4 regions of the Streptomyces paludis genome follow, and region 1 is predicted to be linked to each of the others. Evidence: riboswitches for the same ligand, from Rfam matches in the RefSeq annotation. Region 1 holds a riboswitch; each other region holds the start of a gene.
What was found. A riboswitch is a leader RNA that binds a small molecule or an ion and turns the genes downstream of it on or off. The one in region 1 is predicted to bind cobalamin.
Positions count from the first base shown of each region.

Region 2: it holds a riboswitch for cobalamin, as region 1 does, so the genes downstream of both, cobN (cobaltochelatase subunit CobN) here and metE (5-methyltetrahydropteroyltriglutamate--homocysteine S-methyltransferase) in region 1, are expected to answer to the same signal.
Region 3: it holds a riboswitch for cobalamin, as region 1 does, so the genes downstream of both, DVK44_RS23750 (ribonucleoside-diphosphate reductase subunit alpha) here and metE (5-methyltetrahydropteroyltriglutamate--homocysteine S-methyltransferase) in region 1, are expected to answer to the same signal.
Region 4: it holds a riboswitch for cobalamin, as region 1 does, so the genes downstream of both, DVK44_RS24330 (ABC transporter substrate-binding protein) here and metE (5-methyltetrahydropteroyltriglutamate--homocysteine S-methyltransferase) in region 1, are expected to answer to the same signal.

Region 1 is NZ_CP031194.1:6,319,776-6,323,338, forward strand. Features, by position in the region: gene metE (5-methyltetrahydropteroyltriglutamate--homocysteine S-methyltransferase) at 1-1,631, opposite strand, end outside; cobalamin riboswitch at 1,798-2,022, opposite strand; gene DVK44_RS28010 (MFS transporter) at 2,520-3,563, shown strand, end outside.
Region 2 is NZ_CP031194.1:2,925,693-2,929,255, reverse strand. Features, by position in the region: gene cobG (precorrin-3B synthase) at 1-999, opposite strand, end outside; cobalamin riboswitch at 1,159-1,284, shown strand; gene cobN (cobaltochelatase subunit CobN) at 1,343-3,563, shown strand, end outside.
Region 3 is NZ_CP031194.1:5,369,331-5,372,893, forward strand. Features, by position in the region: gene DVK44_RS23750 (ribonucleoside-diphosphate reductase subunit alpha) at 1-845, opposite strand, end outside; cobalamin riboswitch at 1,151-1,277, opposite strand; gene DVK44_RS23755 (Uma2 family endonuclease) at 1,389-1,973, shown strand; gene DVK44_RS23760 (CstA-like transporter-associated (seleno)protein) at 2,037-2,246, opposite strand; gene DVK44_RS23765 (carbon starvation CstA family protein) at 2,243-3,563, opposite strand, start outside.
Region 4 is NZ_CP031194.1:5,495,643-5,499,205, reverse strand. Features, by position in the region: gene DVK44_RS24335 (FecCD family ABC transporter permease) at 1-1,039, opposite strand, end outside; gene DVK44_RS24340 (ABC transporter ATP-binding protein) at 1-2, opposite strand, end outside; gene DVK44_RS24330 (ABC transporter substrate-binding protein) at 1,045-2,085, opposite strand; cobalamin riboswitch at 2,176-2,359, opposite strand; gene DVK44_RS24325 (hypothetical protein) at 2,564-3,563, shown strand, end outside.

The DNA of each region.
Region 1 (3,563 bases):
GGGCGTGAGATGTCCCCGGCGAGCACCGGCGGCCGGACATAGCGGGTGCCGTACGACTGGACCCAGCCGCTGCGCGTGGCGACATAGCCGGTGAGCTGTTCGGCGAAGTACTGGACCATGTCGTTGCGTTCGGGTTCGCCGTGCACCAGGACATCGAGACCGGCCTTCTCCTGGAAGGAGACGACCTCCCCGATCTCGGCCCGGATGCGCTCCTCGTACCCGTCCGCGCCGATCCGTCCCGTGCGCAGGTCGGCGCGGGCCGCGCGCAACTCGTCGGTCTGCGGGAACGAACCGATGGTCGTCGTCGGCAGCAGCGGCAGCCCGAGCCGGGCGCGCTGGGCACCGGCGCGTTCGGCGTACGGCAGGGAGCGGTGGCCGTCGGCGTCGGTGACGGCGGCGGCCCTGGCCCGTACCGCCGGGTCACGGGTGATCGCCGAGACCGTACGGGAGGCGAGGGCGGCCCGGTTGGCGGCGATCTCCTCCGCGATGGCGCCGGTGCCCCGGGCCAGCCCCTGCGCCAGGGTCACGATCTCGGCGGTCTTCTGCCGGGCGAAGGCGAGCCAGCGCAGGATCTCCGGCTCGATGTCCCGCTCGGCCGCGGCGTCGAGCGGCACATGCAGCAGGGAGCAGGAGGCGGCTACATCGACCTGGCCGGCCAGGCCGAGAAGGGTGGCGAGGGTGGCCAGCGACTTCTCGAAGTCGTTGATCCAGATGTTGCGCCCGTTGACGACGCCCGCGACGAGCCGCTTGCCGGGCAGCCCGCCGACGGCGGCGAGATCCTCCAGATTGGCCGCCGCCGCGTCGGTGAAGTCGAGCGCCAGCCCCTCGACCGGCGCCTTGGCCAGCACGGGCAGCGCCTCGCCCAGCCGGTCGAAGTACGAGGCGACCAGCAGCTTCGGCCGGTCGGTCCGGCCGCCGAGGTCACGGTACGCACGGGCGGCGGCGTTCAGTTCGGCGGGCGTCCGGTCCTCGGCCAGCGCGGGCTCGTCGAGCTGTGTCCACTCGGCACCGGCGGCGCGCAGATCGGCGAGCACCTCGGCGTAGACGGGCAGCAGCCGGTCCAGCAGCGTCAGCGGTTCGAAACCGGCCGCCACCCCGGGCGCGGGCTTGGCCAGCAGCAGATACGTGACGGGGCCGACCAGGACCGGGCGGGCGCTCAGCCCGAGCGCGAGGGCCTCCTTCAACTGGGCGACCTGCTGGGCGGAGTCGGCGGTGAAGACGGTGTCGGGGCCGAGTTCGGGGACCAGATAGTGGTAGTTGGTGTCGAACCACTTGGTCATCTCCAGCGGCGCCACGTCCTGGGTGCCGCGGGCCATCGCGAAGTAGCCGTCGAGCGCGTCGGCGGCGACGGCCGCGCGGTGCCGCGCCGGGACGGCGCCGACCATGACGCTGGTGTCCAGGACATGGTCGTAGTACGAGAAGTCACCGGTCGGCACCTCGTGCACACCGGCGTCCGCCAACTGCCCCCAGTTGGACCGGCGCAGACCGGCCGCCGTCTCCCGGAGGGCTGCCGCGGTGACACGGCCCTTCCAGTACCCCTCGACGGCCTTCTTCAGTTCCCGGTGCTGTCCCTGGCGGGGGTAGCCGTACACGGTGGCCCGTGCTGCCGCGGCCGCGGACTTCGCTGTCACGGAAATCTCCTTCGCGAGATGACTCCTGAACATCCCGGCGACAGGACGCGAGCGCGAAGGGGTGACGGACCGGACGGACCGGTGCCGCGCCCGCCGGGGCGCGCTCGTCCGCCTGGTATGCACGCCGACCCGCCCACGAGGTCACCGGGAAATCCGTACGCGATCGGTCGCGTACGGGCAACGGGCAGGTCTTCGGACTCGCGGGCAGTTCTGCCGAGGCAGATTCCAGATTCCTACTGGCCGTCGCTTCCCGGATCCTGACCGGATCCAGTGCTTGATGACGGCGGTCGTTCCCACTCACCGCTGCGGGGCAGTCCCGGATTTCCACCGGGTTCCCTCTTACGACGCGTCTGCCTGGCGGACAGGGCGAACCAGCTGCACCCGACAGGGTAGAGCGTGGCCGGGGCGCCGGCCGCCACCGCCCGCATTCCGGGACGTGACGTGGGACACGGGAGGCGCGGCGCCCGCTTTTTCGTCCCCTCTCCACTCTCCCCTCCTCCCCTCTCCCGGGATTCTCCGCAATTCTGGTACTCCGGCGTGTGCCCACACTTTTCGGAAAAGCGCAAATGAGTTCCACGGATGCTCCCGCCCTTTTCTGTGCCCACACCTTCGGGTGTTCCGTCAAGCGCGAGAACCATCACATTACGAGATCCTCCGGAGGGGCCGTAACCGCAGGCCACAGGGTGTTAGGGTTCGTATTCGTCCCGAGCGCAAGTTGTATGCCGTATCGGCCATCCTTCCCTCGGATTGCATCACGCGCACCCCACTCCACCGGAGACACCGGGAGTGGTGCACTCTTCCCTTTTTCCCGGAGCGGGAATTGACTCGCCGAGTCCGTTTCCAGTTCCGGGAGAATGTTTCCGTCCCCATTCCTTGGAGCTTCTTTCCATGTCTGCGCACTCCACGACCGCCGCTTCCGCCGCACCGCCGGGCACGTCAGGGGCCGCCGGGGCCCCGTCCGGCGGGCGGCATCTCGGGCTGGCCCTGTTCGTGATCGCCGCGGCCCAGCTGATGGTGGTCCTCGACGCCACCATCACCAATATCGCCCTGCCCAGCATGCAGACCGACCTCGGCGTGTCGGACGCGAATCTGGCCTGGATCGTCAACTCGTACGCGCTGGCGTTCGGCGGGCTGCTGCTGCTCGGCGGGCGGGCCGGTGACCTGTACGGACGGCGGCGCGTGTTCCGGGCGGGGATCGCGGTCTTCACCCTCGCCTCACTGCTGGGCGGGCTGGCGCCGAACGAGGAGCTGCTGATCGGCGCCCGGATCCTCCAGGGCGTCGGCGCGGCGCTCGCCGCCCCCAGCGCCCTGGCGCTGATCACCACGACCTTCCCGGTCGGCAAGGCGCGCAACACGGCGATGGGCGTCTACGCGGCCATGGGCGGGGTCGGCGCCACGGTCGGGCTGCTGATGGGCGGGGTGCTCACCGACGTACTCGACTGGCGCTGGGTCTTCTTCGTCAACATCCCGATCGGCCTGGCCGTCCTCGCCGGCACCCGCTACCTCGTCGAGGCCGAGCGCGACTCCGGCCGGCTCGACGTGCCCGGCGCCATCACCGGCACCGGCGGTCTGATCTCACTCGTGTACGGCATCACCCGCGGCGGCGAGCACGGCTGGACCAACGGCCTGACCCTCGTCTCCTTCACCGCCGCCCTCGCGCTGCTGACCGCCTTCCTCGTCCTCCAGGCCCGCACCGCGCACCCGATGATGCCGCTGCGCCTGTTCAGGGACCGCAACCGGTGGGGCAGCTACGCGACGATGCTGTTCATCGGCTCGGGCATGTTCGCCACGTTCTACTTCCTGACGCTCTACATGCAGCTGATCCTCGGCTACAGCCCGGTCAGGACCGGCTTCGCGTATCTGCCCTTCAGCTTCGGGATGGCCGCCGCGGCCGGCATCAGCTCCAAGCTCGTGGCGCGGTACGCCCCCCGG
Region 2 (3,563 bases), 3.4 Mb from region 1:
GATTCGGCCGGGGGGCGGGGGAGCAGCGTATGGCCAGGGCTCCTGGGAGGCGGTTGGGGCGGTCGGCTCGTACTGGCGCGCCTCGATTCCCGCCTTGGTCAGCCGGGCCGCCAACGCTCCGGCCAGCTCCCGTCCCCCGTCCGGGAGTTCCCGTACGCGCCAGGCGCCGGTGCCAGTTCCGTTTGCCTCCGCGACGAAGGTCTCCGCCGCGAGCAGGGCCGCGCGAGGCGCGTCGGCGGCGGATACCCGTACACCGGGGTGGTTTGCCCCGATGTGTACGGTCGCTCCGCCGTCCGCCCGTGCGAGCAACGTCACATCCGCGCCCAGGGCCGCGACATCCCCCCGGCCGTCGTCCAGCGCGAACAGGAAGCGGCCCGACAGGGCCGTCGCCGCCGGGCTCGCGCAGAGCAGCGCGTCCAGCTCGCGCGCCCACAACTGGGCGTTCCCCGAGGGGACTTCCCGTACGGGTGCGGGTCCGGGCCTGGGTGCGGATGCGGGTCCGTCCAGTCCGCAGAGCGGGGACGCCACGATGTTCCGTACCCGCTCGTGCTCCGGCGAGGGCAGCAGACCGGCCGCGTCCAGCAGTGCTTCCAGCTCGCCGCCGCAGGCCGCGCCCAGCCCCCGGAGCTGGATGTTTCCCCGGGATGTGATGTCGAGATGCCCGTCGCCCAGCCGCTCGGCCGCCACCGCGAGGGCCTCCGCCTGGCGGTACGTCAGCAGTCCGCCGGGCAGCCGCAGCCGGGCCAGCCGGCCGTCGTCGGCGCTGTGCAGCCGCAGGGCGCCCGGGCAGGCGTCACCCCGCTCCCGTACGGGCGCCACAGCGGCATCCCGTAGGGCATCCCGTACGGGCACGGGCGCGACCTCCCGTACGGGCGCCACGTCGGCGTCCCCTGCGGGCACCACGACGGCATCCCGTACGGGCGCCACGTCGGCGTCCCCTACGGGCTCCCGGCCGGGGGTTTCGTCCCGTTTCACGGGTGGTTGCGGGGTGGGCGGCATGGCCGCGAGCATACCCACGCCGGGCCGCCCGGCCACCTGTCGCGCGGTGCCCGGCTCCGCCGTCCGTCCGGGTGCCCTCCCCGCCCGTGACCTCAGCACTTACTATGCAGACGGCGGGTTCCACGGCCCGCCGCCATCGCCAGCGACGGCGTCTTGGGGAGGAAGCCCGGTGCGAACCCGGCGCGGTCCCGCCACTGTGAGCCCGGCGACGTGTGCCTTGCGACGTGCGCAGCCGTAACGCGGCGCAGCGCGCGATGCGACGCGGCGCCGGACGAGTCAGGAACTCCCGCCGTCCACTCACCACCCGCCCGGGGCGCGGACCCCGAGGAAGGCCAGACGCCGCATGCTTCTGCTCCTGTCGACGTCCGACACCGATCTGCTCAGCGCCCGCGCGGCCGAGGGACCGGTCCCGTACCGGTACGCCAACCCCGCCCGGCTCGCGCTCGACGAGCTGCCCGCGCTGCTGGAGGGCGTCGACCTCGTCGTCGTACGGCTCCTCGGCGGGCTGCGTGCCTGGCAGGCGGGCATCGACCAGCTGCTCGCCGGGCCCCGGCCCGTCGTCGTCCTCACCGGTGAGCAGGCCCCCGACGCGCAGCTGATGGAGGCGTCGACCGTCCCCATCGGGATCGCCGCCGAGGCGCACGGGTATCTCGCGCACGGCGGCCCGGAGAACCTCGGGCAGCTCGCCCGCTTCCTCTCCGACACCGTGCTGCTGACCGGCCACGGCTTCGAGCCGCCGGCCGCGTCGCCGACCTGGGGCCGGCTGGAGCGTCGCGTACGGCCGCCGCGCCTGGGCCGGCCCGGCCACTCGGTGGTCGAGACGGTTCCGACCGTCGCGGTGCTCTTCTACCGCGCCCACCACATGAGCGGGAACACCGCCTTCGTGGAGGCGCTCTGCACGGCCATCGAGGACGCCGACGCCCGCCCGATGCCCCTCTTCGTCTCGTCGCTCCGGGCCCCCGAGCCCGAGCTGCTGGAGGCGCTGGAGGAGGCCGACGCGATCATCACCACCGTCCTCGCCGCCGGTGGCACCAAGCCCGCCACGGCCTCGGCCGGCGGCGACGACGAGGCGTGGGACGCGGGTGCGCTCGCCGGGCTGGACGTACCGATTCTCCAGGCGCTCTGCCTGACCTCCAGCCGCGCCGCCTGGGAGGCGAGCGACGAGGGGCTGACGCCGCTGGACGCGGCCTCGCAGGTCGCGGTGCCGGAGTTCGACGGGCGGCTGATCACCGTCCCGTTCTCCTTCAAGGAGCTGGACGAGGACGGGCTGCCGGTCTACGTCGCCGACCCCGAGCGGGCCGCGCGCGTCGCCGGGATCGCCGTGAAGCACGCCCGGCTCGCGTACATCCCGACGCAGGACAAGCGGATCGCGCTCGTCCTGTCCGCGTACCCCACCAAGCACTCCCGTATCGGCAACGCCGTCGGTCTCGACACCCCCGCCAGTGCCATCGAACTCCTCGGTGAACTGCTGGCCCAGGGCTACCACTTCGGCGACCCCGACGGCACCGGCGACACCGACGGACCCGTCCCCGGCCTCTCCTCCGGCGACGGCGACGAGCTGATCCGCGCCCTCATCGACGCCGGCGGCCACGACCAGGAGTGGCTGACCGAGGAGCAGCTCGCCCGTAACCCGGTCCGTATCCCGGCCGCCGACTACCGGCGCTGGTACGACAAGCTGCCCGCCGAGCTGCGCGAGAAGGTCGAGACGCACTGGGGCCCGCCGCCCGGCGAGATGTTCCTCGACCGCAGCCGGGTCGGCAACGGTGGCGACCCGGACGGCGATATCGTCCTCGCCGCCCTCCGGCGCGGGAATCTGCTCATCCTCATTCAGCCGCCGCGCGGTTTCGGTGAGAACCCGATCGCGATCTATCACGACCCCGATCTGCCGCCCTCGCACCACTATCTGGCCGCCTACCGCTGGATCGCCGCCGACAGCACGGACGGCGGTTTCGGCGCCGACGCCATGATCCACCTGGGCAAGCACGGCAATCTGGAGTGGCTGCCCGGCAAGAACGCGGGCCTCTCCGCCGCCTGCGCGCCCGACGCCGCGCTCGGTGACGTACCGCTGATCTATCCGTTCCTGGTCAACGACCCGGGCGAGGGTACGCAGGCGAAGCGGCGCGTGCATGCCACGCTGGTGGACCATCTCGTACCGCCGATGGCGCGCGCCGAGTCGTACGGCGACATCGCGCGCCTGGAGCAGCTTCTTGATGAGTACGCGGCGATCTCCTCGATGGACCCGGCCAAGCTGCCCGCCATCCGCGCGCAGATCTGGACGCTGATCCAGGCCGCGAAGCTCGACCACGACCTCGGTCTTGAGGCCCGGCCGGACGACGACGGTTTCGACGACTTCCTCCTCCACGTCGACGGCTGGCTCTGCGAGGTCAAGGACGCGCAGATCCGCGACGGGCTGCATGTCCTCGGCCACGCGCCGGAGGGCGAGGCGCGCGTCAATCTCGTGCTGGCGATCCTGCGCGCCCGCCAGATCTGGGGCGGTACGACATCGCTGCCGGGCCTGCGCGAGGCGCTCGGCCTCGACGAGTCGGCGCCGACGCGGGCTGACG
Region 3 (3,563 bases), 950 kb from region 1:
AGATAGACACAGGCGGCGCCCTTGCGCCGGCCGCCCTGGTTGACGGCGGCGACGGACGAGTCGAGCGTGCGGAGGAAGGGGACGATGCCGTTGGAGTGGCCGTTGGTGCCGCGGATCAGCGAACCGCGCGAGCGGATGCGGGAGTACGACAGGCCGATCCCGCCCGCGTGCTTCGAGAGCCGCGCGACCTGGTGGTACCGGTCGTAGATGGAGTCCAGCTCGTCCAGCGGGGAGTCCAGCAGGTAGCAGGAGGACATCTGCGGGTGCCGGGTGCCGGAGTTGAAGAGCGTGGGGGAGGAGGGGAGGTACTCCAGCCGGCTCATCAGCCCGTAGAGCCGGCCGACCTCGGTAGCGGCCCGGTCGCTGTCGTCCTCGGCGAGGCCGGCGGCGACGCGCGCCATGAAGTGCTGGGGGGTCTCGATGACCTGGCGGGTGATCGGGTGCCGCAGGAGATAGCGGCTGTAGAGCGTGCGCAGCCCGAAGTAGCCGAAGCGGTCGTCGGCGGCGGGGTCGATCATCGCGTCGAGCCGGGCGGCGTGGAGTGCGACGAAGGCGGCCGTACGGTCCGCGACGAGGCCCTCGCGGTGGCCGACGGCGACGGAGGCGGAGAACGACACGGCGCCCTGGGTGGCCGCCTCGTCCGCGATGGCGCGCGTCAGCAGCCGGGCCGCGAGGCGGGAGTACGCCGGGTCCTCGGAGATCAGCCCGGCCGCCGCCTCGGTGGCGAGTCCGCGCAGCTCGGCCGCGTCCGAGCGGGCGTTACGGCCGCGCAGCGCGGCGGCGGCTACCCTGCCCGGGTCGGTGTCGGGCAGATCGGCGGTCAGCTCGGTCAGGGTCCGCAGCAGCGCGGTGCCGGGACCGTCGGACGGCGCGTCGACCGTTGCGGAAGACCCCGCCGCGGAAGGGCCCGTTGCGGAAGGTCCCGTCGCGGAAAGGCCCGCGGCGGAAGGGTCCGCTGCGGAAAGGACTGAGGCCGGATCCGCTGGCGCGATGGTCACGGGGTGCTCTCCCTCGCTCGGCTCTGGGCCTTCGCGGCGAGGGAAACGGGGATCGCGGGCGCGACCGGTACGGCCCGGAGACGGGCGGCACGGCGCGACGCGTCCACCGGCCCAACCGCGAGGCCCGGACGTCTGAGCGTCCGGTTCGGGTCGAGCCGGACGCACCGTCGGCAGGTACCCGGACTCATGAGGGTGCGGCAAAGCACACCATCACACACCGTTGCGGGACAGTTCCGGATTCGCACCGGATTCCCCTGCGTCGACAGCGAGGTTGAGCATACATCTGGGGGGCGGTCGCGATGCCACCCCCCAGATGTTGTGTCGTGGGTCATTCCGGCGGCCTGTGTCAGACCCCTCCGCTATCGTCGTACGCACTAGGAGGTGTCCCCTGTGACGGTCATCGATTACGAGTCCCAGATCCTTCCCGAAGAGTTCGACGAGGCCACTCGCATACTGGCCCGGACGATACAGAGCATCCGGCTGGAACTCATCGACGGGAAGATCAGGAGCAGGGTTGTGCCGGACGGGGACCACGGGCGCATCATCGAGTGGCTGACGCGTATCTGTATGCAGTCACGTCCCGAGCTGTGGCTCTATCCCGATCAAGGGCTCCAGGTACAGGCGTACCGGAAGGGCCGTGCCCGACCGGACGGCTCGGTGGCGCCCAGCGGTGCCTTTGTCGGCCAGGGCGAGTGGGCCGACCCGTCTCCCGTCCTGATGGCCGTGGAAGTCACCTCGTACGATTCCGACACCGACAGCCGCGACCGGGTCGAGAAGCCCCGCGCCTACGCCGAGACCAAGATCCCGCTCTATCTGCTGGTCGACCGGGAGCGCTGTGAGGTGACGGTCTACAGCGAGCCGGACGGCGGGCGCTACGAGATGGCGCATACGGTGCCGTTCGGCAAGGAGATCACTCTTCCCGACCCGGTGGGCATCACGCTGGAGACGGAGCAGCTCAAGAACTGGGTGCGCTGACGCCGTCGGCCGGGTCGGCTCTCGTACGGAGCGAGAGCCGACCCGGCCGGGGCGTGGTCCGGTTCAGCAGCAGCGGAAGCCCTCGCGGGGGTCGGCCTCGCGGGTGGCTGTGCGGTGGCGTTCGAAGGCTCGGCGGTCCATTAAGGGGGCTTCGGGTGTGTGGGTGCGGGTGTGGGTGACGTAGTGGTCGTACGCCGATTCGCCGGTCAGCTCGCGTACGTACCAGCGGATCCGGGATGCCAGGTGGCGCAGCCGGAGAGTTGTTACGGTCATGAGGTGCCGCCGCTTCCTGTGCCCGCCGTCACCCTGGCCTCCGCTTCCGCCGCCGCCAGTTCCGCCTTCTCCTCCTGCGTGGGGATCAGGCCGGCCGGGGCGACGATGCGGGATCTCACATAGGGGGTTTCGGACAGTTTCACGCTCTCCGGGTGGCGGATCGCCTGGAAGCAGACCCGGCCCGCGTCCGCGAGGACGACCAGGATGAGCAGGGCGAAGAGCGCCGTGAGTACGCCGTCGACCAGGGAGTTGGTGACGACGGTGTGCATGTCGTCCATGGACTTGGCGGGCGGCAGGACCTCGCCCCGGTCGATGCCCGCCTGGTAGACGTTCCGCTGGGTGAAGAAGCCCACCTTGGGATCGTCGGAGAAGATCTTCTGCCAGCTGGCCGTCAGGGTGACGGCGGCGTCCCAGGCGAGCGGTACGGCGGTCACCCAGGCCCATTTCAGCCGGCCGGACTTCACGAGCAGCGTCGTGCAGACGGCCAGCGCCACCGCCGCCAGCAGCTGGTTCGCGATGCCGAAGAGCGGGAAGAGCTGGTTGATGCCGCCCAGCGGGTCGTGCACGCCGACCCAGAGGAAGTAGCCCCAGCCGCCGACCACGACCGCGCTGGCGAACCAGACGCCCGGCTTCCAGCTGACCTGGCGCATCGGCTTGTACACGTTGCCGAGCATGTCCTGAAGCATGAAGCGGCCGACACGGGTGCCCGCGTCCACCGTGGTGAGGATAAACAGCGCCTCAAACATGATCGCGAAGTGATACCAGAACGCCTTCATCCCGGCGCCGCCGATCACCGACGAGAAGATCTCCGACATACCGAGCGCGAAGGTCGGCGCGCCGCCCGTCCGGGAGAGCAGGCTGCTCTCCTCGACGTCCTTGGCGGCCTGGGTGAGCTGGTCCGGCGAGATCGTGAAGCCCAGGTTGGCGACGGCCTGCGAGGCGGATTCGACCGTACCGCCCATCAGCCCGGCGGGGGAGTTCACAGCGAAGTACAGCCCGGGGTCGATGATGCAGGCCGTGATCATCGCCATGATCGCGACAAACGACTCGGTCAGCATCGCGCCGTACCCGATCATCCGGATCTGGGTCTCCTTCTGCACCATCTTCGGCGTGGTGCCCGAGGAGATCAGGGAGTGGAAGCCGGAGAGCGCGCCGCACGCGATCGTGATGAAGACGAACGGGAACATCGAACCGGCGAAGACCGGGCCGTTGCCACCGCTCGCGAACTCGGTGACGGCGTCCATCTTCAGCGTCGGCAGCGCGATCACCACACCGAGCGCCAGCAGCACGATCGTGCCGACCTTCATGAACGTCGAC
Region 4 (3,563 bases), 820 kb from region 1:
ACGACGCGATCCGCCGCCCCCGGTAGAGGACGAGCACGAACGCCGGCACACCGATCAGCGATGTCACCACACCCACCGGTACCTCCTGGGGATCGAGAACGGTACGGGCCAGGGTGTCGACCCACACCAGGAACACCGCCCCGGCCAGCGCCGTGACCGGCAGCAGCCTGGCGTGCCCGGGGCCGACCAGCGCGCGGGCGGCGTGCGGCAGGACGAGCCCGACGAAGCCGATCGCCCCCGCGCTGCTGACCAGCGCGGCCGTCAGCAGCGCCGTGACGCAGAGCAGCACCAGCCGCGTACGGCCGACGGAGACACCGAGCGTGGCCGCCGCGTCCTGGCCGAACGCGAAGGCGTCGAGGGTACGGGCGTACCCGCCGCAGACGACCAGCGCGAGCGCGAGTACGGCGGCGCAGACCCACACGTCGGTCCAGCCCGCGCCGCTGAGCGAGCCGAGCAGCCAGAACAGCACGCCGCGGGTGGTCTCGGCGTCGGCCGAGGTCATGACGACGAACGAGGTGAGCGCGGAGAAGAGCTGCATCGCCGCGACCCCGGAGAGCACCACCCGGTCCGTCGTACCGCCGAGGGTGTGGCTCAGCAGCAGCACCATCGCGAACGACAGCAGCGCCCCGAGGAACGCCCCGGCGGACAGCGAGACCACTCCCCCGCCGACCCCGAGGACGACGACCAGCACGGCGCCGGTCGAGGCCCCCGACGAGACGCCGAGCACAAAGGGGTCGGCGAGCGGGTTGCGCAGCAGCGACTGCATGACCGCGCCGCACACGGCGAGCCCGGCACCGCACACGGCGGCGAGGAGGGTCCGTGGCAGCCGCAGGTTCCAGACGATGCCGTCGCGGATCGGGGTGACGTGCGACTCGCCGATGCCGAGGTGGGCGGCGACGACGGACCAGACGTCACCGACGCGGATGTCGGCGGGGCCGATGGTGATGGCGAGCGCGACGGAGAGCAGCAGCAGCCCGAGGCCACCGCAGGCCAGCGAAGCCTGCCGTATGCCGGTCCCTCGTACGCCGGTGACGCGCACGCCGCTCACTTGGCGGGCGCGTACGCGCGCAGCGCGGCGGCGACCTTCTCGACCCCTTCGACGGTGCGGATGGTCGGATTCATCGCCTGGCCGCTGAGCAGTACGTACCGCTTGTTCTTGACGGCGTCCATCTTCTTGGTGACCGGGTTGGTCTCCAGGAACTCGATCTTCTTCTCGGCGGTCTCGGCGGTCTGCGACTTGCGCGTGAGGTCACCGATGACGAGGAAGTCGGGGTTGCGGTCGGCGACGGTCTCCCAGTTGATCTGGGGCCATTCGTCCTGGGTGTCGTCGAAGATGTTCTTCGCGCCGACCGCGTTGGTGATGATCCCGGGGGCGCCGCAGCAGCCGGCCATGTAGGGGGAGTCGGAGTTCGCGAACCAGTAGAGGACGGTGGTCTTCTTGGCCTTGACGGGATCGATCCCCTCCACGGCCGCGGCCATCCGCGCCTTCAGCGAGGCGACGACCTCCGCGCCGCGCTTCTCCACGCCGAAGACCTTGGCGAGGTCTTCGACCTCTTCGTAGATGACGTCCATGGTCAGCGGGGTGGAGCGGGCGCCGTCGGTGCCCACGACCTTGTCGTTCTTGGTGCAGTCGGCCGGGGAGATGTACGTCGGCACACCGAGCTTCTCGAACTGCGCCCGCGTGGCGACGCCGCCCTTGCCCAGGGTGGAGATGAAGGAGGAGGCGACGAAGTCGGGCTCGGCGTCGAGCACCTTCTCGAAGGAGGGGTTGTTGTCGGCCAGCCGCGGCACCTCGGCATTGGCCTTGACCAGCGCCTTGGGCAGCGGATCGGTCCAGGTCGCGGTCCCGGCCATCCGGTCGGCGAGCCCGAGCGTGAGCATGATCTCGGTGGTGCCCTGATTGAGCGAGACGGCCTGCCGGGGCTCGGCCTTGACGGTGACGGTCTGCCCGCAGTTCTTGAGGCTGACGGGATACCCGCCCCCCGAGGCGGCCTTGCCCGACACCGCTGACTTCTCCCCGTCCCCCCCACAGGCGGTGAGCGTCAACGCCCCCGCGACGAGCAGGGCGGCGGGCACAACAGACATACGGAAGGGGCGCGCGTTCAGCACGGAAGATCCTCTGCGTTCGAGGGCCCATGCGCGGAGCCCGTTCGTACGGTGCTCCCCCGCCCCCGAACAGGGACGGAGGGGCCAGCAGGTCTTCGGACTCGGGATCACCCGGACGAGGCGCCTTCCCGGACGCCCAGCGCCCAGTGGCCGATGCCACGCCCGTCACCCTCACCGCTGCGCGTCAGCTCCGGATTCCCACCGGATTCCCTGACCCACGTACATGGGTTCGACTGGCCTCGGCAAGCTATCACAGGCGTTTTCGCAGGCCCGGACGGTGCACACGCCCAGAGCGGGCCTTGCCCGGAACCACCGCTGAATTACCCTGTTCCTCCCGCCTGTTGGCAGCTGCCACCGCTTTCTCCTCGTCCTGTCCCCTCCTCTCGTCGCCCCGCCCCTTTCCCTCCCAATCCCTCTCGCTCCCCCTCTCACCTCCTCCTTGAAGGGAAGTGCCCCTGTGCGGGTGCTCGTCTCCCCGTCGTACGGAAGCTCCGGAGCCCAGCGTCACTGGGCCGACACCATCGACCAGGAAGTCCCCTTCGCCGAGCCCCGCTACGACGAGTTGCTCACACCGGAGCAGCGCGAGCGACTCGCTGCCCTGCACCCGGAGAAGAAGGCTCGTTTCTGGGGAGCCAGGGCGCGCCACGAAAAAAAGATGGCCGATGTCACGACCGGCGATATCGTCTTGTTCACCGGCCGGAATCAAGTCCTTGCCGTGGGCGAAGTCGGTGCGGTATTCCGAAATGGCGCCCTCGCCGACCGGCTCTGGAAGCCGGAGAGCCACGAGAAGAGCTGGCACATCGTATACAGCCTGCTGGACTTCGCCCCCTCCGACATCAGCTACCTCGAACTGAACGCGGCGATCGGCTACAAGTCGAATCACGTGTTTCCCGGTCAGCTGGTGCTGCGGGACCACCAGGCCCGCTCCGTCCTCGAAGAGTTCATGATTACGCCCGGCACGGCATGGAGCCCGGCCACCACAGCCCCGGAGCCGTCGGAACCGTCGGAGCACCCCAGCCTCAGCTCAAGCCGCATCCCCATCCCCAGCCCCGTCACCAACTCCACTCCCGCCCTTCCGGCCAGAGACCCCGTGCGTATCGCCGCGGCGGAAGAAGTGCGCACGCACCGCACCACTTACGAACGTGCCCACGGCCTGATTGTCGTCGAGCGTCACGAATCCCGGCTCGTCAGTGAATTCAGGCAACACCTGATCGCTCAGGGCCGCACTCCGATTCGCTTCTACTGCCCTTCGGGAATAAGCGACATCTACGTATCGGACACAAAGGGCACCGAATTGATCGAGGCCAAGAGCAAACCCACGCGTCTCCACACTCGCCAGGCCCTGTCCCAGTTGCTGGATTACGCTCCGCACAGTCCGCGGCCGGTGGAGCGACTCGGAGCGCTGTTCCCCCTCGAACCAGCACGCGCTGATGTAGAACTGCTGCACCGGTACGGAA